3 regions of the Cytobacillus sp. Bac17 genome follow, and region 3 is predicted to be linked to each of the others. Evidence: riboswitches for the same ligand, from Rfam matches in the RefSeq annotation. Region 3 holds a riboswitch; each other region holds the start of a gene.
The links. Region 3 has a riboswitch for cyclic di-GMP ahead of NR125_RS11515 (anti-repressor SinI family protein). Riboswitches for the same ligand answer to the same signal wherever they lie in the genome.
Positions count from the first base shown of each region.

Region 1: another riboswitch for cyclic di-GMP. It lies ahead of NR125_RS14465 (EAL domain-containing protein); the one in region 3 lies ahead of NR125_RS11515 (anti-repressor SinI family protein).
Region 2: another riboswitch for cyclic di-GMP. It lies ahead of NR125_RS29640 (methyl-accepting chemotaxis protein); the one in region 3 lies ahead of NR125_RS11515 (anti-repressor SinI family protein).

Region 1 covers NZ_JALJRC010000011.1:25,988-33,020, reverse strand. Annotated here, with positions in the region: gene NR125_RS14480 (helix-turn-helix domain-containing protein) at 1-445, opposite strand, end outside; partial or broken gene NR125_RS14475 (ATP-dependent helicase ComFA) at 655-1,614, shown strand; partial or broken gene NR125_RS29925 (ComF family protein) at 1,610-1,753, shown strand; gene NR125_RS29610 (ComF family protein) at 1,976-2,308, shown strand; cyclic di-GMP riboswitch class I at 2,382-2,468, shown strand; gene NR125_RS14465 (EAL domain-containing protein) at 2,519-5,104, shown strand; gene NR125_RS14460 (TIGR03826 family flagellar region protein) at 5,174-5,605, shown strand; gene flgM (flagellar biosynthesis anti-sigma factor FlgM) at 5,750-6,016, shown strand; gene NR125_RS14450 (flagellar protein FlgN) at 6,032-6,511, shown strand; gene flgK (flagellar hook-associated protein FlgK) at 6,530-7,033, shown strand, end outside.
Region 2 covers NZ_JALJRC010000015.1:117,578-124,610, forward strand. Annotated here, with positions in the region: gene NR125_RS17570 (YwqG family protein) at 1-549, opposite strand, end outside; gene NR125_RS17575 (hypothetical protein) at 570-992, opposite strand; gene NR125_RS29640 (methyl-accepting chemotaxis protein) at 1,086-2,015, opposite strand; cyclic di-GMP riboswitch class II at 2,076-2,159, opposite strand; gene NR125_RS17590 (alpha/beta hydrolase) at 2,326-3,852, shown strand; gene NR125_RS17595 (MFS transporter) at 4,332-5,543, opposite strand; gene NR125_RS17600 (SWIM zinc finger family protein) at 5,811-7,033, shown strand, end outside.
Region 3 covers NZ_JALJRC010000007.1:114,497-121,529, reverse strand. Annotated here, with positions in the region: gene NR125_RS11535 (class I SAM-dependent methyltransferase) at 1-656, opposite strand, end outside; gene NR125_RS11530 (FAD-dependent oxidoreductase) at 653-1,954, opposite strand; gene mnmH (tRNA 2-selenouridine(34) synthase MnmH) at 2,182-3,240, shown strand; gene NR125_RS11520 (helix-turn-helix domain-containing protein) at 3,421-3,744, shown strand; gene NR125_RS11515 (anti-repressor SinI family protein) at 3,848-3,994, opposite strand; cyclic di-GMP riboswitch class I at 4,025-4,113, opposite strand; gene NR125_RS11510 (hypothetical protein) at 4,260-4,517, opposite strand; gene NR125_RS11505 (DUF5658 family protein) at 4,569-4,874, opposite strand; gene NR125_RS11500 (LPXTG cell wall anchor domain-containing protein) at 4,959-5,897, opposite strand; gene NR125_RS11495 (CalY family protein) at 5,978-6,574, opposite strand; gene sipW (signal peptidase I SipW) at 6,656-7,033, opposite strand, start outside.

The DNA of each region.
Region 1 (7,033 bases), on a different contig from region 3:
TTAAAGAAACAGGGGTTGTTTTAATGGTCGGACACTTCCCGGACTTTTTCGGAGGGTTCTTGTCGGACACATCATTTTTAGCAGGCTGAATAATAATTGCATTGGCAGTCTGCAGCATATCCTTTTTGCGCTTCATGGAAACCTGGCGGATCATGCCAAGGTCTTCTAATTTTTTGACTAATCTTTGGACCGTTTTATAAGACAATTTCAGTATGTCTGCAATGGTGTTTTTGCACATATAGCTTACACCGATTTGCTTGCAGCTGTGACGCTTTAATAGTTCCAGTAATGAAATTAGTCTAACCTGTACATCAGAACGCTTCACAGTGGCTTTTAATTGATCCTTATAGATGCGTACAGTCTTATTCATTTCTTCAATGTCGCTAAATGTTGAAAGGTTTGAAAAAGACTCTTCTCCAGCAATTACATCAATTCGTTTCTTCATTAAAATGTCTCCCTTTGGAAACAAAAAAGCAACGGCCTGTGTTAGCAAACCGTTGCTAAAGAAACCCACAATGTAATAAACTACATCTAAGGGTACAGCAAGTGTTTGCCTAGTGCGTTAGGCGGACGGTATAAGAGTGTTGGTAGCACTACTTATACACGCTGTGCTCTTTTGTTTTTAGTTATGAATTTTTTTAGTATTCATAACCAGCTACTTGTGGTGCTGGAAAAACGGAAGTGCTGTTTGAAGGGATTAATACTGCGCTTGCCATTGGAAAAAGAGTATGCATTGCTACTCCGAGAACAGATGTTGTACTTGAGCTTGGTCCGCGGCTAAAAGCAGTCTTCCCCGGTATTCAGGTGGCTGTCCTTTACGGCGGCAGTGAAGACCGCCACCTTCAAGCTCCTTTGACCATCGCCACCACCCATCAGCTCCTCCGCTTTTATAAAGCTTTTGACACCGTAATCCTTGATGAAGTGGATGCCTTTCCTTATACGGCAGACGAAACCCTGCAGTATGCCGTCCGCCAATCCCGCAAAGAAACCTCCTCTATGATCTATTTAACTGCCACCCCCAGTCAAAAATGGCAAAATGAATGCCGCAGCGGAAAAAGAAACTTTGTCACTATCCCGGCTAGATATCATCGCCATCCATTGCCTTTACCGGATTTGAAATGGTGCGGAAATTGGGAAAAATCACTAAAAAAAGACAAACTCCCGTCAGCAATTACCTATTGGATTAGGAAGAGGCTCGACAACCAGAAGCAGTGCCTGCTCTTCCTTCCAAAAATCGATAAAATGGAAAAAGTCCTCACCATCCTTCGTAAAACCTATCCTAAAATCCAAGCTGTTCACGCAGAAGACCCCGATCGAAAAGACAAAGTCCAAATGATGCGCAATAAAGAGATCCCAATGCTTTTAACAACGACGATCTTGGAAAGAGGAGTTACCTTCCCTAATATTGATGTGGCAGTACTCGGAGCAGAAGACCGCATTTTTACAGAAAGCGCTCTTGTTCAAATTGCTGGCCGGGTTGGCAGAAGCTCTCAATTTCCAAGCGGTGATATTACCTTTTTCCATTACGGCAAAACCGAAAGCATGATCAAAGCACAGAAACAAATCCTTAAAATGAACACTGAAGCCAAAAAGAAAGGACTGATAAACCATTAACTGCTTAATATGCCATGAAGAAATCCTTTCAGCTGTCAGCTGGACAACGCTTTGGTCGCGGCCAAAAGAGAATCATTTATGCAAGGGCTGCACCGATAAACTCCCATTTATCAATGGAGATACTTGCAGTAAATGCAGCCGGCCCTTCAGTAACTTAGATCTTCAATTTCGAAAAGGGAATCTATGCGCAGATTGTCTAAGGTGGAACGGGGATCCAGAATGGTCAGGGCAGCTTCTGAAAAACAATTCCCTTTTTATATACGATGACTTTCTGAAAGAAACTATAGCCCGCTATAAGTTCCGGGGCGACTATATTTTGTCGAGAGCTTTTTCTCCTATCATTAGGGAAAAGCTGAGTACCGTGGAATTCGACTATCTCGTCCCAATCCCTCTAAGTCCCCAAAGGCTTTATGAACGAGGCTTCAATCAGTCTGCTGCCCTCATACATGAGGCAGGCTTTACCGTGACGGAGCTGCTGCATCGAATTCACTCAGAAAAGCAATCCAAGAAATCGCGATTTGACCGAATCCATTTTCATCAGGTCTTCCAGCCGCTTAATCTCCATATCGAAAATAAGAAGATTATCCTAATTGACGATATCTATACCACCGGCTCAACTCTATATCATGCAGCGAAAGTTCTGAAAGCAGGGGGCGCTGCATCAGTATGCTCGCTTACTTTGGCAAGAGGATAATGGATGGAATAAATTACAAGTTGGTGTTTTTGAACTAGATAGTTATTAGGAAAATAATCCTATGTTAAAATATTCTAATCCAGGGCAAATTTTACGAAAGTAAAAGACGCAAAGCTGCGGGCCTAAAGCAGGTTTCTGCCATGGCAGCCGGGCTGCACAGAAGAATAACTATTTTCGTTTGCCTTTTTTTATTGGAAAGGATGTTTTGAAGTGGACGAAATAAACCCACAGGATGGTGAAAACACCACTAAAGATACTGCTGAATATAACAGTCAGCAATTGGAACTAACTAAAATAAAAAATAACCTGAACCAGGCTCAGAAGATCGCAAATATTGGGAGCCTGGAGTACGATGTTGAAAACGATAGAGGGTTTTGGTCAGATCAGCTGTTCCGGATATTTGGCCTAAAGTCTCAAAAAGGCTTTTTTCCAGACTACAGAATGTATTTGAGCTATCTTCATCCAGACGACCGTCCGGCTTTTGAAGATCAGTTTCAAAAGCTGCTAAAGGAAATGAATAGTGTGGATCTGATATGCAGGATAATCAGGCAGGATGGAGAGGAACGGTATATTCATCAGCGTGCGAATTATTTTGCAGAAGATAGCGGATCACCGAAAATTATTGCAACGATTCAGGATATAACGGAAAAAAGGCGCATGGAAGAAAAGCTCTATGAAAACGAGCGAAAAATAGGACAAATCTATGAGAATCTTGATGTGGGCATTTATTCTGCCGATTTAATAGAAAGAAAGGTATTTCATTTCTCCAGGGGAGTGGAAGGTATTTTCGGGTACACAGCCGACGAGCTAATTGATAATTTCGATTTATGGGACGAAGTGATCCATCCCGATGACCTGCAAAGTCTGGAAGCCAACCGGGTGAATCTTATAGATGGGAAGAGCATTCGCTGCCAATATCGTATTTTCAATAAATCCGGTGAGCTGAGATGGGTGAATGATCATAGTATCCCCTATTTAGATGAAAGAGGCGAACTTATCCGGGTTGATGGCTTTGTCACAGACATAACAGAACAAAAACGGCTTGAAGAGAAAATGAGACATATGGCTTTTTATGATCATTTAACCGATTTGCCGAATCGAAGATACTTCGACCAAAAGCTTCAGAGCTTGGTGAAAGACAATGAGAAACACCGATTTGCCGTCCTGTTTTTTGATTTGGAGCGCTTAAAGCAGATTAATGATACATTTGGGCACTCGGCTGGAGATGAACTTCTTAGACTTGTCGCAAAAAGAATCAGGGAGAAATTAAATGTAACTTTTTTTTCAGCAAGAATTTCCGGTGATCAATTTGCTGTCATTAAGGAACATATCCAGGAAGTGGAGGACCCTGCCCAATTAGGAGATTGCATTTATCAAATATTCTCTGATCCCTTTCATATCGAGAGCTTTGAGCTCAAAATAACCCCTTCCATAGGCATTAGCATATATCCGAATAATGGGGTATCAGCTGAGGAAATGGTTAGAAATACGGAAACGTCACTTTATCATGCGAAACAGAAAGGGAAAAACAGATTTCAGGTTTATCATCCATCCATGGATATTGAATCTTATAAGTTATTTACCCTGGAACAGGATATGAGGAAAGCGCTGGTGAATGATGAGTTCATCCTGGAATATCAGCCAAGAGTCGATACGAAGACCGGCAAAATATTGAGCGCAGAGGCTCTATTGAGATGGAGTCATCCAGAATGGGGCAGAGTTTCGCCGCTTGAGTTTATACCTGTTGCAGAGGAATCCGGTTTCATTATCAATATCGGTGAATATGTGATAAGGAAGGTATGCAGGCAGCTGTTTGACTGGAAAGAAAAAGGCTTAAGTATTGTTCCGATATCTGTTAATATCTCGCCATTAAGCTTTTTGAAAAATAGTCTTGTTTCTATGATAAAGGAAGCATTAGACGAGTATCATCTGGAGGCGGAACTAATAGAAATTGAATTGACGGAATCTTCCCTAATCAATTACTCAGAGAACGTCATTTCAGTGCTTAAAGAATTGGGTTCAATGGGAGTGAAGATTGCACTGGATGACTTTGGGACCGGGTATTCCTCCATCACACAGCTGAAAAATTATAAATTTGATGTTTTAAAGATTGATAAAACATTTATACAGGCAATGGATAAAACTGCGGAAGATGCCATCATTACGGCCAATCTGATTCAGCTTGCCCATGGGCTGAATATGAAGGTGGTAGCAGAAGGCGTAGAGACTTTTGAACAATTCTATTCTTTAAGGAAGAATGAGTGTGACCAAATACAGGGATATCTTTTCAGCAAGCCAATTCCGCCATCCTCCTTTGAGCAGAAACTGTTAATTGGCACCCTGAAGCCGCAAAATATCAAGGAAGACAATGTGTTTAAAGGATTGCGCAAGTATGTTCGAATCGAGTTTCCCTATCCGCTGGAAGCAGAAATGACCATCTTAGAGCTTAACAGCAAGCCTGTTAAAATGGGCAGCACGAAAATCCTGATTGAGGATATGAGTGCAGGCGGTGTTAAATTTGCTTCAAAAATGAAACTCCCTGTGAGAAAAGATATTATTCTATTAATCGAAACCAAGCTATTAGGGGAGGTCCTTGCCTTTACCGGTACGATTGTCAGAAAAGATGAAATATCGGATACTCTGACTAATTACGGGTTTCAATTTATTATAGAAGAGGGACCTAGAGCTGAACTTGCGGGGATGCTTGATACTCTGCAGGTACAGCTAGAGCAAAACCCCTCCGTTCCTGAATCCCGATTCATAGAAACAGCCAGCAGCCAGCTGTATTTTGAATAATATTTTTCTATAATTATCCTATTCTTCGAGCTATAATAATTTCATATAAATTGAGAGAGGAAGAACCATATGGCTGAGTTATCTAACTGCCCGAAATGTGATGCCATTTTTGTCAGAAACCAATTTCGCGATGTCTGCCAGGACTGCTGGAAGGAAGAAGAAAAGGCCTATGAGACGGTTTACCAGTTCATCAGGAAGAGGGAAAACAGGACAGCGAAGATGATGGAGGTTGTCGAGGCGACCGAAGTCGAGGAAGAACTCATCATAAAGTTTATTAAGACCGGCCGTTTGAAGTTAGCGCAATTTCCAAATTTGGGGTATCCCTGTGATAAATGCGGAACAAGCATCCGGGAAGGTAAGCTATGCGGCAGCTGTGCAGGGGATTTGAAGAAAGATCTCCAGCAGTTTACCTCTGAGGAAGAACGAAGAAAAGAAGCAGCTCAAAAAGAAAAACACGGCACTTATTTTGCCGTCAATGAAAAGATCAATAGGCGATTCTAAGCTATGTGACTCATTCACATAGCTTTTTTCTATGGGCTTATAGATGTATTTTTTGCCAAAGTTAAATTAACATTTAAAGAAACTAAACTTATAGCCGATAATAGACTTAGGTTAATTCGACCGGAAAGAAAGTGAGGGGTACACATGAAAATCAATAACTTTGGTCCTTCAGGCGTGAACCCATACAAACGCCAAATGAACAAGCTTGAAAACGCAGGGAAAACAGCCAGAACGGCATCAGATAAAATCGAAATCAGCTCTACCGCAAAGGAAATGCAGCAGGTATCACAGCTGAGCGAGAACCGCAAAGCCAAAGTAGAAGAACTTAAAATCCAGGTAGAGAACGGTACTTATAAAATCAATCCAAAAGAAGTCGCGAAAAGCATCGCCAATTTTTATACGAAAAAATAATGAGGAGGGAATGGCATGTCAGCCGAATCACTTACTGCAGCGATGGAAAAACTGCTAAAGCTTCATAAAAGCCTTTATGAACTCGCAGTTAAAAAGACAGATATTATTAAAACCGGCGACATGGACGCCCTCAATCAGATGCTGAAGGATGAGCAGACTCATATTGCCGCTATCGGCCGATTGGAGAAAGAGCGGGCAAAGGCAGCGAAGTCGATAGCACCTATGCTTGAGAGCCCTGCAGTTTCCGATTGCTTAAATATCCTCACGCAGCCTGATCGCTTCAAGCTTGAGGTCATCACAAAGGAGCTTGCTGAGCTGGTATATGAACTGAAAGAGCAGAACTTCCTAAACCAGCAGCTTGTTCATCATTCGCTTCAGTTTGTAAATGTATCTATGAATCTTTTAAGGCCGCAGCCTGAAACGATGAACTACGGCCCGCCTGCCAAAAAGAATTCAGAAAAAATGAATCCAGGAATTTTTAACTCGAAAGTGTAGCAGAACGGAGGAACAAACATGCGTTCAACTTTCATGGGACTTGAAACAGCCCGCCGCGGCATGTTCACCCAGCAAAGTGCTTTATATACAACCGGACATAATATTTCAAATGCGAATACGCCAGGCTATACCAGGCAGCGGATTAACTTTTCACAGACTGAGCCATATCCTGGTGCCGGGCTTAACCGTCCGCAAATTCCGGGGCAGATGGGGACAGGAGTAGAAGCAGGATCGGTCCAGCGTATTCGTGAAGGCTTCCTGGATATGCAATATCGTACTGAAAGCACAAAAATGGGCTATTATGGTGCGATGAGTGAATCCCTGACTAAAATGGAAGAAATCATGAATGAGCCATCTGAGAATGGTCTGCATAGCACCCTTGAAAAGTTCTGGAATGCTATTCAGGATTTATCCAGCCATACAGAGAATACAGGTGCAAGGGATGTAGTTGCCGCAACCGGTCAAATGGTCGCTGATACGCTGAACTATTACTATAATTCTCTGACAAGAGTCCAGGAAGAT
Region 2 (7,033 bases), on a different contig from region 3:
CTCATAATCCGGATGATCGATGGATTCAAATAAGTCAATTTTGACCATGTCCTCAAATCGGAAATCCTCAGCAGGTACAGGAGCGAACTTAAGGTTAAAAATCATCTTTGCTTCCTGAACTATCGGATCATATTCATCACCTAAATCAGGCATATACGAAAAATCTGTCACAAGGTCTGACTCATCTTTCCCGCCATTTGGATGATAAACAACCCGGAAATTTTTTTGATCAGCCGGATTATCAAAATCAAGTCCGTACATATCATCAACCGGCGAGAGATAGAATTGAAGAATTCCGCTCTCAGGCATAGGCTCAATGTGAGGAACTTCTTCGAAATTGATTTGCGCAAATAGATTCATATAATTTCCCTGCTCATCCTTTGGATGTTCGCTCGTTTTTGGAAGGTAGGGCTTTCCTCCGAACTTGCTTTCATAAAGTGTGGTCTCCCCTCTTTCTGCATGTATGCAGACAAACGATTTAACTGTTTTTTCCAATTCGCTCCGATGTTTTTCAAATTCCTTAGGCAGCTTTAAAGATTGATTTCCCATACTTTTTCCTCCTGTTTCTCTTAATTGGTAAGTTCATCCCAAAATTCAGCTATCCATTGCTCTAACTCCGTTGTTATTTCTTGTGAAGGTTCATCCAGAAGCTCCCCAAACAACTTGCTTCCAGGGTTTTTTTTCGATACCGGCATTCCAAGAAAAAAGTATTCGCATTCCCAAATTTTAATGATTTTTACATCTATGAGATCCCCTCTTTTATCAGAAATCCCCAGTGAAATGGAGGATCTGTATCCAGGCTGGAAAACATCTCTGCCCTCCTGATTAAATTCAGCCTCGAGTTTCAGGCCTTTCTTTGAAAAAGCCGCTTTATTCTCTCTTAGAAGCTTTTCAATTTGTTCTTTTAGTTCCTTTTCAATTCTATGAATCTTCCCCTTTAACTCTGAAGTGAATGTCCTGTGGAAATATTTCATAAAAACATCTTCTCTCATCAAAAATAAACAGAATATATGTAAATTCGCCAGCCTCATCCATTCTTCCTATCTGCAGAAAAAAAGAGCTGCTATAAAGCAGCCCACATTTTCCTATAAAATACTCTTAAAACCCTTCGCCTGTTCATCCAGCTTTCTTGCAGCTTCCCCGATATCTTTAAAAGCAGATACAGCATGTTCATTATGAACCTGGTTTTCACTTATGCCTGACTGTGATTGCAGAGTTGCGTCACTAATTTTGTTGATTTCATCTGATATTCCTTTGATGTGGGCACTGACTTCCTGGATGGAGTCCTGCACCCGGTTTGCGAGCTTTCGCACTTCTCCGGCAACGACGTTGAAGCCTCTGCCATGTTCGCCGGCACGTGCTGCTTCAATAGCTGCATTTAATGCCAGGAGGTTCGTTTGGGCCGCGATTTCACGGATTGTTTTTACGATGCTGCCGATGGATTGTGTCTGTGATTTGAGAGAATGGAGAATTTCCAGGTTCCCTTTGGACTCATAAACGAGCTTGGCTATTGCCTGAGCTGCCTCTTTGCTTCTTTCAATTCCAGCTTTTGCTTTTTCACTAAGGGCTTCTGACATTGCCTGCAGCTGGAATGCTACCTGCGCTGTATTCGTTTCCCTTTCTGTAATATCCGTAGCAACCTTTACAACACTTTCTACACTGCCATCATTCCCAAATACCGGTGTGTAAGTCGCTTCGAGCCAGATAAGATCTCCTTGCTTGTTCACACGCTGAATTTTTTCCTGAAAGCTTTTGCCATTGCGCAGATTTCTCCAAAGCTCCTGATATTCCCTGCTGGCGGTAAATTCAGGGGTGCAAAATTGCTTATGCATCATATTTGGCATTTCTTCTGCACGATATTTGACAGTGCGGGCAAAATTCTCATTTGCCCACAGCACTTTCCCGTTACTATCAAATTCAATCATAGCCAGAGAATTTTCAATTGCAGCCAAAACAGCTTCTTTTTCAAGAACCTGTGTGCTTTTAAAATGACTAGGCTTATAAGTTGTAAGCATGCTCTTCCTCTTTTCAAAAAAGTTTGTCAGAACATATCCCTACAAGAGGACTGGTCCCATGTAAGTGCTGGCCGGTTGCGCTACTAGCTCGAATTCATTAAAGCGCCCATATCTACTTGAATTCCCATTGCTTCCAACTTGTCCCGCATGTAAGGCTATAGTACTAGCATCGGTCAGTCATCACAATTCTCAATGCTCTGCTTTCATTTATACTGAAAATTCAAATAATTAATTACTAAGACCCATGATTCCCATAATTAGTAAAAGTAGAATAGAACTGTAAAAGATTATGCAGAAGGGATTGATTTATCTGAAAAATAAGCTAATTGCGTTATCACTGGCATCTGCTTTAAGCTTTTCACTTTTTCCGGAAAGAAGTTTTGCCGAGCAAACTGCTGCGGAAAACCAGGCCATAATACCTGGTGCGCATACAGTAACGCAACAATACTTTGATGGTGTGAACAACAACTGGCTGACCACCAAGAATCCCCTCCAATATCAGCAGGCGACCCTTTACGGAAACATCGGTCTTGCTCCTTATCTTTGGGGAAATGCCGCGGAAGAAACCGGATGGCATCAAATGTACAAGCCTTCTTCTGTAACGGGAACACAGGTAAATGGTATTTTTGAAGATGCCCAGTTTGTCATAAGGGTTCCGGATCACTGGAATGGCCGGCTGGTTGTTTCGGGAATCCCGGCTACAAGAAATGAAACATCAACCGACCTGCTTTTCAGCGACTATGTCCTGGAAAAAGGATATGCTTTTGCAGCGATTGATAAAGGCACCCAGGGTGACGCTGATTCAGCTGATCCATTTGCAAAAGTAAAGAATGCCTTAGCCGCTGAGGATGATAGCGTAGCAGAATGGCACCAGCGGTTCCGGCAGGTTACGAAAGCCGCACAGCGATACTTAGTCAGCCATTATTCCGATGGTCTGATCGATCCGGCAGATTCTACTGACCCGGCGAGCGATTTAGTATCGGCAGTGCATAAAATTCCTACATATGCGATGGGAATTTCCAATGGCGGATACGTCGTGCGCTATGCCCTTGAAAATGACCATCCAGAGAAGACTGGCGAACCGCGTCTTTTTGATGGAGGAGTTGATTGGGAAGGCGTGTTATGGACGGAAGAAAAGCCAAATTTAATCAGTTCTCTGACCACCGTAGTGAATCATGCGGAGGAAGCTTTGTTTGGAAGCGGCAAAATAAAGCAGAAAGCGATTAAAGAGCTATACAAAGCTGGATTGCCCAAAGGATCGGAAAAACTATGGGCCTATCATGATCAGGTATACTGGTTTGTCTCGCTGAATATCTATCGGGACCATTTCGATCCGGAAGCCCCAGGCCGTACGCATTGGAGCAATTACCTGAACTTTGTTAATGGCGTGAGAGACCGATCCTTTGATTCTGTCTTTGAAGATTATAAATATGTGACCCGTCCAAAAGAAGTGAAAGAAAATATTAAGGAAGTGGCCAATACTGGAGATATAGATGTGCCGCTCATCTCTTTCACTGGTTCCCTTGATTCGCTGATATTCCCGGATATTCATGCAAAGGGATATCAAAATCTGGTCAAGAAAGCCGGAAAGCAGGATCTGCACCGAATGTATACTATTGAGAATGGGAACCATGTTGACAGCCTTGTCTGGAACAGCTCCGCCGATCCGGATAAAGAACTTCAGCCTTTGTTGCCTTACGCTCACCAGTCATTCGACTTGCTTATCGACTGGGTGGAAAACGGGAAAGCTGCTCCTGAGAGCAAAACGGTCAATGCTCCAGAGAACCCGGTTAAGGTTATTGATTTAAAAACGGGGCAGGAACGGGATCCCCGTTAGGTTGAGGCAGGAGTGTTGGTCTGCAGTCTTAAAAATGGCTAACCGCACGAAAAAATTTCTATCCGCACGTAAATTGTGGTTATAAGCACAGAAAAAATTTTATCCGCAAGTAAGTTGAGTCTATCCGCACATAAACTGATTTTAATGATACATGAAGGCATCTCAGTGCGGTTTTTATGGAAGAAATATGCCCCAGTCGTTATGGATTGGGGCTTTTAAGCTTCGTATTAAATGTTTTTAGTAAATGAACGGTTCATTTTCGATAAATCCGCCTTGTGACGAACTTCAATAAGGAAATTTCTGCTCTGCTGGCCCGAAGCTGACAAAAGTACGGACTCCAACTGGATTATTCCTACTGTCAGACTCTGACACGGTTCGGACTCTAACTGACTAATTTCTGCCTTAGCATGTCCGAAGGCGACACGGGTTCGGACTCCGATTAAATTGCCGCTCAGTCTGTCCGAAGCCCCTCTATCATATCAGCGATGAACCTTCCTGCTGCCTGCCATCAGCCACACCACAACCGGAAGCAGACCAAAGGAAACCACCGTAATCCCCGTCCAGCCCCCAGTCTGCCATACCAGGCCGGCAAGCGTCCCTCCGGTTGCAACTCCAAGGTAATAGCTTACGAGATAGATGCTCGAGGCACCGGCTTTGTGATGGGCAGCGCGCTCATTTACAATGGCCGCCATCAGTGAATGCGCCACAAAGAATCCAAGACAGGTCAGGCATAGACCTATTACAATTACTGATAAAGAGTGCACATTGGTAAGCAAGGTCCCTCCTATTAAAATGACAGTTCCGACCGAGACTAGTGTAGCTTGCCTAAAATGAGCAGATAGCCTTCCGCCCAGAATGGAGCCAACTATGCCGAAGCTGTATGCCAGGTAAATAAACGAAATATTTTTTACAGAAAGATTAAAAGGATCCTGTTCGAGGTAAAAAGGCAGGTACGTCCATACTCCTGTAAACGAGAATTGGAGGAGGATTCCCATCGCGAACGCAGGGAAAAGTTTCGTGTTTTTCAGATGTGAGCCCATGCCTGATAAGTCTTTTTGAACTGATATTTTACTGGGCTTAAAATAATGAGATTTTGGCAGAGTCATAAAATAAATGATGAATAACAGAATGGAGAATCCAAATAGGAAGTAAACAGAAGTCTGCCAGCTGGCCATATCAGCAATGTACCCGACGAAGATGCGGCCGGCCATTCCGCCAATGGCATTGGCTGCAATATACATGGTGATGCCGAGACTGACGCTTCTAGAATCAAGTTCCTCCCCTAGATACGCGATGGCAGCTGCAGGCAGGCCCGCTATACAAATGCCCTGCAGGAAACGCAGCACCAGAAACGTTTCGAAATTAGGCGAAACGGGCAAAAGCACTAACGGAATAATAGTGCAAACAAGCGTAATATTCATTATGGAAACCCGCCCAATTCGATCAGATAGAAACCCGAAAAATAACAATCCGAAAATCATAGAAACCACAGCAGCAGACAGTGATAAACCGGCTGCTGCAGATGTGATGTCAAATGATTTCACGAGCAGCGGCATAATCGGCTGCACAAAGTATAAATTAGCGAATACTAAAATGGATGCACTCGTCATCGCAATCATAATTTTTTTGAAGCCGGCATCATGCAGCGAATATTTATCAGCTTCCTGTTGTCTAGCATTTACAGCAGTCATTTTCCCACCCAGTTCCTATAAAGCATTAAATCCATCATACCATTTTATTTGAAATGGATCGAAAATTCCGATAATTTTTTTCCACACAATTCCCATTAAGAACTTCCCTCAGCTATTTTTGAAACAGCGCGCACCTTCATTCCAACTGCCCTAAATGTTATAATATAGGAATGTACTTTGGAACATGGGGACTGGCTGATTGTCCCCTACGGGTAGATGGGACAAGGAACCTGTCCCTTTGTCCCACACCAACAAGGGGGTTGTGAAATGATTCCGGAGCGGTTTTTGGAGCCTTTAGAGTTTGCAGCGAATGAGCTGAAGGGGTTACTGCGGGCAGAGAATGAGGAAGATGCGCGCCTGGTGCAGAAGGGGCTGATGCTTTTTCGGCAGGGGCTTGTGTATCAGCTTCGCTTCGAAGATGATAAGGTTTTGGCGACGGTCCAGGATGTGACTCCCGCAAAGGTTGAACTTAATCTTGAGTTCATTCATTTGAGCGAGTGTTCCTGTCCGGCTGAAGGTTTTTGCCGCCATCAGACTGCGGTATTTCTGCAGCTTCTTTCCAAAGCCAAAAGTGTGTCCATGTGGATTGAAGAGTGGAGGAAGCCGATAAAGGAAAAGCAGACAGCCAAGAATTGGGGGCTTCAAAGAGCGAAGGATCTTTTGAAATCCTCCGGTCAGATGAAGACAGGTTACGACGGCTGGGTTGCCGGATTCGAGGAAAGCTTTACCGAGCTGCTGGAAAAACAGGGAGAGCCTCGTCCCTATGTACTCCCTGAGCTTTTCCATGTTTATCTGCGGCGCATGAAAGCGGGAGCACCGGTTGAACAGGAATGGAAGCTGCTGTATCTGCTTGTCGGCTATGTCTTTTCTTTTAAAAAGCTAATGGCGCTGAGCAGGAAGTACGGCCATGGCGAAGAATTGATTGACCGTTATTACCGCCATCTCTATCAGTCCCTGATGGAAGATTCGGTTGAGATAATGAACAAACTGTCGGTGCACTCCCTTCCCTTCGCTTTCGATCAATATATTGAAAAACTGAAAGATGATTCCGCCGGGCTGATCACCGGTTCTTTTGGGTTGGATTATGAGCGGGCCCATTTATATCGGCTGTTATGGACACATTTTTTTAAAAAGAAAGAATGGCGTGAAGCGGAGATCCAGAAGCTGGAATCCTCCATCAAAGAGGAATCGCCCAGCCTTCCGTCTGTGACAGGCTATGTGCATCTTCATATCCTTGAACGTAATGATGAACAGGCACTCAGTGTTTTAAATGTGCCAAATCATTTAATGACTCCTTACATGCTTTACTGGATCGATTATTTTTCAGCCAATAAGGACTGGAATCGGATGGGTCCTTATGCAGAAGCATTTATCCATAAATTACGGGATTACTTGAAACAATCTGATGACTATTATGCCTGCATGGATTTTACCAGGATGGCCATCAAGGCTATTTCTCCGTATTGCCTGGAAAGCAGCAAAATGGATTT
Region 3 (7,033 bases):
TCACGGACATCCGCTGTGACAATTTTAATGTTGGGAATATCTTTGCAATTGGTTCTGGCGGAATCTGCCACCTCTTCATTCATTTCAATGCCTGCCAGTTTTGCCTGCGGGAACTTTTGGCCGATTCTGCTTAAATAGCCGCCTTCCCCGCACCCAATGTCGATGATCCTTTCCATTTTGTTTTTCTTAATGGTTTTCATCAGACGCGGCAATGCAAGCTGTTCAAGCAGTGACGAGGTTCTCGCTACGGTAGGTCCATGCTCTTCATGGTCAAAAGTGTTTTTCTTATTGGAACGGAGCAGTTCTGGATAAGAGAGTAAAGTCGGGATATGCAATTCCATCATTTCCTTCAGGATGATTCCTGTAGATCGGGGGTTTTTCGGCGTAGACGGAAGACTGAATTTAGATGCTGTCTTAATTTTATCCTTCCCTTTCTTTTTCAAATGACGGATCGAAAGCCCCACCTCCACCCACCTTAAAAGCAGCTCCTCCTGAAGATTTCTGCTTGATGCCACCTCTTTTACCGTTTTCCAGCTGCGGAACTGGGAAAAAAGGTCAAGCTCGAAGCCTACGTATGCGTGCCAACTGTACAAAAACGGCTGGTTCTTTTTCATCCAATTTCGTGCTTTTAGTAATCTTACATATTCATTTATCATGGCTGTTCAACCTTCTTCCAGGGATAGTCATCTTTTTCTGTATAAAAATAATCACTTTTAACGGCAGCTGATAATTCTGTTTTTCTTGCCGGCAGCATTCCTGCCTGAATCAATCGATCCCACAGGCTCTCTGACCAATATCCAAGGCCTGAAACATTCAGCATTTGCTTATATTGCAGGGTTTTATCTCTTTCAATCTGCTTCAGGCCTTTACGGCGTATTCCAGTAATAACCCGGTTGGAATAGGAATAGGCTATGGCCGATAAATGGCTGAGGCCAATCATGTTTTCAGCGCGGGGCTTCCTGACTTTCTCATACCATTTAAGCTTGTCCGGCGAAATTCTTCCGCTCGCATACATCTCTGCAAGCAATTCACCAAGCACATCCGCATCCTGAATCGCCATATTCATCCCTTCACCTGCCATCGGGTGGACCGTATGGGCTGCATCCCCCAAGATAGCGAGCTTTCCATCCACATATTTATCTGCATAAAAGGCTGTCGGAATCATCAGCTGAATATCCTTCCAATTTTCCAGCCTGGTCACATACCCCTCCAATTCCGGAAAAAGCTCTAAATAGTTTTTATGGAAATGGTGAATTCCTTTTTTGAGATGTTCCTTATAAGTGCCCTCCGGAATTAAATAGACAGACCGTACTTTCGCATCCGGCAGCGGAAATAATCCGAGAAACCGTTCACCCTTAGAAATGATCTTCCCTTCCTCCAATGATTGAGGCCGGGGGAAAGTAACAGTTAAAAATTGATGATTGTACTCAATCTTTTTAATCTTGCTATTCATTACTTTTCTTGTTATGGAATTCCTTCCCTCAGCACCTATAAAAAAGTCAGCCTTCACCGTCAGCTGCTCCTTTAAATCCTTACGCTCAACCATTAATTCGCCATTTTCATAGCCTTTTGCCAGGGTCCCTGACAAGTAATGAAAGTTTGGATATTGAAGTGCCTGTTTGAGGAGGATTCCTTTCAGCCTTTCATGCTCGATCATGAGTGAATATTTATAATCTCCCGGCAGAATGCTGTAATCCATGGCAAACTCTTTTTCCCCTTCCTCAAACGCAATTCGGGAAAATGAAAAGCCATTCTCTCGGATTACATCCAAAGCATCAAGCCGCTTAAAAATTTTCAGGCTCTTCGGCTGCAGGAGTTCTCCCTTATAAACGGAAGATGGGGCATCCAGTTTCTCCAGAACGAGGACATCAATATTGGCTTGGGCCAGCTTCAATCCAAGCGTCAAGCCGCCAATCCCTCCACCCACAATTGCAACCTCTGTATTCAAGGACATGTTTCCACCACCTTTGCCTTTTATTTAACCTCCTTTTTAAAAAGCAAAACCAATGGATATGCTGATATTACAATGTCTGGAAAAAATTATTAGAACAAACTTTTAAAAATAGGAGTATGATTGTGGGAGACACCTATATTTTCAAAATCCTGTATAATAGAGAGAGTAAAATCAATTAACGTCCCTTTTCGGACGATATATAGCATTATTTTTTGGAGGCAATAATAATGAGAGAAATAGCAGTCGAACAATATATCCAAATGGACAACGCAGTTCCGGTCGATGTCAGGTCTCCAATTGAATTTGAGGAGTGCAGCATTCCCGGTGCTGTCAATGTGCCGCTTTTCACCAATGAAGAGCGTGTGGAAATCGGAACTCTATATAAAAGAGAAGGATCTGATGCGGCTAAGTGGAGAGCGATGGAAATCGTTTCACCTAAAATTCCGTCCATGATGCAGAAAATCAGAGACCTGAAAAATGATGGCTTACAGCCTGTCATTTACTGCTGGCGCGGCGGCATGCGCAGTAAAGCGGTCACCACATTTATAACGTATGCGGGCGTTTCAATCCCCCGTTTAATTGGGGGCTATAGAGCGTACCGTCAATATATTCTTGAAAACACAGCAGACTTGATTCCTGAAAAAGCAGTTGTTCTGCACGGAATGACCGGCGTCGGGAAAACGGATGTGCTGAAGGTATTAAGCGAAAAAGGATATCCTGTTATTGACCTTGAAGAAATGGCAGGACATCGCGGTTCAATCTTCGGATCCTTTGGCATGGGAGACGGCAGTACCCAGAAAACATTTGATGCACTATTGTATCAAGCCCTTTCTGAGGTTAAAGGTTCCCCTTATATTATTATGGAAGCTGAAAGCAAGCGAATAGGAAAGGCTGTTCAGCCGGACGAGCTTCTTGATACCAAAAAAACTGGTATTCATATTGATATGTTTGCAAGCATGGAGTCCCGTGTGCAGCGTATCCTCCGTGACTATGTGGAACCTTATCAAAGAGAAGAATGGTTCAAGCCGAAAGTGGATGAAAGCCTTGTGTTTATTAAAAAACGTCTGAAAGATACTGAAATCCGCGAGCAGCTGGATGAATCAGCTGAAGCAGAAAACTACGAGCTATTTATCAAGCTTTTATTAGAACACTATTACGATCCGCGCTATGCTTTTAAACAGCATGACTATGAAGGCCAATTCCACCACGTAAATGCGGATGATGTGGAAGCAGCTGCACAACAAATTATTCACATTATTGAAAACCAAAATGCTCCCGTCCTCTGACGCGGAGCATTACTTTTTGCGAGCGACAAAAGATTTATTTTTATAAAACACAGATAACTAACTATTTAAATCGGTTGACACTGTGGTATGATGGTAATAATATTGAACAAATCGTTCTTAATATGGAACTAGATATATGATATAATCCTATTACATACAAAATAAGGTGTGTGGTATACGATGATCGGTGATCGTGTAAAAAAACTTCGCCAGGACAAGAAAATGTCCTTATCCGAGCTTGCGGACCAGGCCGGTGTGGCAAAATCATATTTAAGCTCGCTTGAGCGCAACCTGCAAACTAATCCATCGATTCAATTTCTTGAGAAAATCGCAGGTGTTCTGAATGTTCCCGTGGACCATCTGATCCATGAGCAGATCAACAAGGAAGACCTCGATTCAGAATGGATGAAAATTGTAAAGGAAGCGATGGAGTCTGGTGTTTCTAAGGAGCAATTTCGGGAGTTTTTGGATTTTAATAAGTGGAGAAGCGGACAAAAATCATAGATGCAATGAGCCTGAATGTACAGGCTTATTTTTTTGGCAAAATAAAAAGCATTTCCATATAGAGATACCTCTAACAGAAATACTTAGCAATACCTACCGGATATTAAGCTTCGATCAAAAGCTCTTTGGCTCTGTTATTATGTAAAAACTCTCTAATTTCTTCCTTTTGCAGGCCTAAGTTCTTTGCTTCCATAATTAACTGCAGCCACTCCAAATCAATTTCTTCGACCTTTACATTTTGCTCCGTCAAAATTCTTCCCCCCAGGATACGTATCGTATTCCAGGCAACCCAGCCATCGTAGTATCATCCAATACCTTAGACCCGTGACTTTGCGTCCTCATCTTTCAATGAGTTTGCCTTTTTCTGCGCCTATCGGCTCAAAGAAATTTTTACCATAAATGTATTCTACTATGGCCGTATTGCTAACGTTGTCAGATTTTGTATTTTCAGTTAATTATTTTAATATTAAATTAATTCTTTCTTCGACAATTATCTTTATAAACTCCGATAATCCTTATGATTCATTCATTGTCCGCTTTGTCGAGTAGTAAGAATGGCCGATTCTTTTTCTATAATTCTTATTTACTTGCTGCAGGGAATATGTCAGTGAAAGTTTCTTTTTCCTATAGATAATATGGACTGGTTCCCGTGTCATTGCGTCCAGGAACATTTCATTCGTCAAATCATTTCCGCATACCGGGCACAGCCACTCTTCTGTTTCACTGCTGCTGAAAGATGGTTTATGGCATGTATTGCAGTTTTTTTGGTACATGGGACACCGCCTGAACAGATTTATATTGATAATATATTTCCTATTTAGATTTTAATGAATTCTGTTAACAATTAAGGAGAAAATCCAAACAGAGTGCTGCAAGCATACGATTGAATACACAATTGAAGCTCCTGCTGCCAGAAGCTTTATTCTCGATTCTGCAGAGATAAATATTGACAAAATGATCAGTAATCCTGAAAAAGTGATTTTAAGAAAAAGGAAAATAAAAGGATGCAGGTCATAAAGATCACGCATTAGCGGATTGCTTTCTTCTATAACATTAAAATGGAGTCCTAGAGCAGTAATAAATCCGTCCAGTAAATTTAATAAAGCAAGATAGTTTAGCATCTTTTTCATGTGATCCCCACTTTTTTGCTAAGGTGAGTATTATTTGTAATAATAAAAATTAAGGCCAAGAAGTTGTCATTCTCCTGGCCTTGTCTAACGTTCACTTCTTATCCTTCTATAAAAAACAAGTATTAATACACTTCCAGCACCCAATGATAATCCACCGATTAACATAAGGTTATAGGTATTGGTAGCAGTGTTTGGCAAAAGATTTTCGGTCATTTCAGGATTTATTACAATATTGTCTTTAGGATTGTGAGGTTTTGCTCCTTCGTCTGCAGTTTCATCTGAAGGTTCTTCTACACCTGGGGAATCTCCATCTCCTGGGGGATCTCCGTCAACTGGGGAATCTCCATCTCCTGGCGGGTCTCCATCTCCTGGGGGATCTCCGTCATCTGGCGGGTCTCCGTCACCTGGGGGATCTCCGTCATCTGGCGGGTCTCCGTCACCTGGGGGATCTCCGTCACCTGGGGGATCTCCGTCATCTGGCGGGTCTCCGTCATCTGGGGGATCTCCGTCATCTGGTGGGTCTCCATCTCCTGGAGGGTCAGTTGGATCAGTTAATGCCTCAGCAAGAAATATTATCTCTACCTCAGCAGAAGATTCCTGAAAGGCATTTCCTAGTTCATAAGGCATTGAAACTTGAAAGAATAACTGTTCAGAGCTGCCCTTTGCCAGCTTTCTTGGAGTAAAACCCTCAAAGTCCTTTAACTTTCCATCAAATAGAATATCTGAATCTTTTTTAACCAGAAGGTCAAGTTCTTCAAAAAGACCTTTTACGGATTTTTTCTTTCCAATTTGCGCTGTGTATCTGAAATCCTGTTTTCCCTGGTTTAGGATGGTTATATCGCGTGGCATCCAGTCACCGGGTTTGAGGTTACCTACTTCGAAAAAGTAGCCGTTTATGTTTGTGTTAATATCTAGTTCTTTCTTATCTGCAACTACAGTTTTTTCATTAAAAAAAATAAGAGTTAACAAAAATGCTAATACTGAGAACCTAATTGGACTTGCTAAAAATCTAATAAATTTCATAGCATTCCCTCACATTAGATAGTGGACAAGAGGTGGGAAATATTCCCCACCCCTCGTTTTATCAATGAAATTATATGAAATTATCTTGCTATCCCTTCTCCTTGCATTGCTTCAAATGTCCACGTTAGCTGCAGTGAGTCACCTTGGAACTTATTTTGATCAGCATCATTGTCAACGAACTCATATTGGACATATAATGTATCAGTAGTACCAGCTGCAAGCTTTCCTCCTCTTTCAGCTAACCAACCTCCTAAAATATTTCCTTTAATAATATCAGGAGATAGTGTATTTAACTCTGCGAGAGTAGTTGAATAGATAGGAGCATCTAGTTTATCAGCATTTATCAAGAAGTTAACACGTACATGTTTTCCAAAGTCCTCTCCGTTATTATCCCCCTTCGCATCTCCAACTGTATATGAACTTTTCAAGTTTATACTAGCAATATCAAGGTTTCCATTATTCCCCAAGGTGAATGACCTAAGCATCGTATCACCTGGTTTAATTTTATCAACATTAATAATAGTTGTAGGGTTAGCATTCAAATCTAAAGTACCAGCTGCAAATGTTGCATTGGTATCAACACTATCACTAAAATATGCAAATGTTCCCCCGCCAACTAATGAAATTCCTAATGCTGCAGATGCAATTCCCATACCTAATTTCTTTTTTAAACTCATTTCCCTTTTCCTCCTCTACCCCATCCGGGTATGTATGATTTTTTATATTGACCCTTGCGTATAACAAGGAGTGCAACCAAATTATGCGGTTTTTTCATTTGTATCTGATTTCTTATTCTTGGAATCTAGTTCTCTTAATCCCTGCATGATGCTAAATGCAGAGTATGCTAAAAGCAGAACACCGGGCCCAATCAGCAGAATCGCTCCGCCTTCTTTTGATTGTGCAAAATCTATGAAATATCCCACATATGGAATCGTGAAACCAGAGTAAACGGCTCTTACATTTTCAGAAAGTACGGGATCCATGTCGGCTGCATTGTTGTTATCTCCTTTTGTTTCATACATGACATGTTCGCCGCTTGTTTTGACACCAGTAATACGGTGGGTAATCAGCTTCTGTTCAGCGGCCTGAAAAGTAATAATATCTCCTTTTTTAAGACCTTTACTTTGGGATGAATC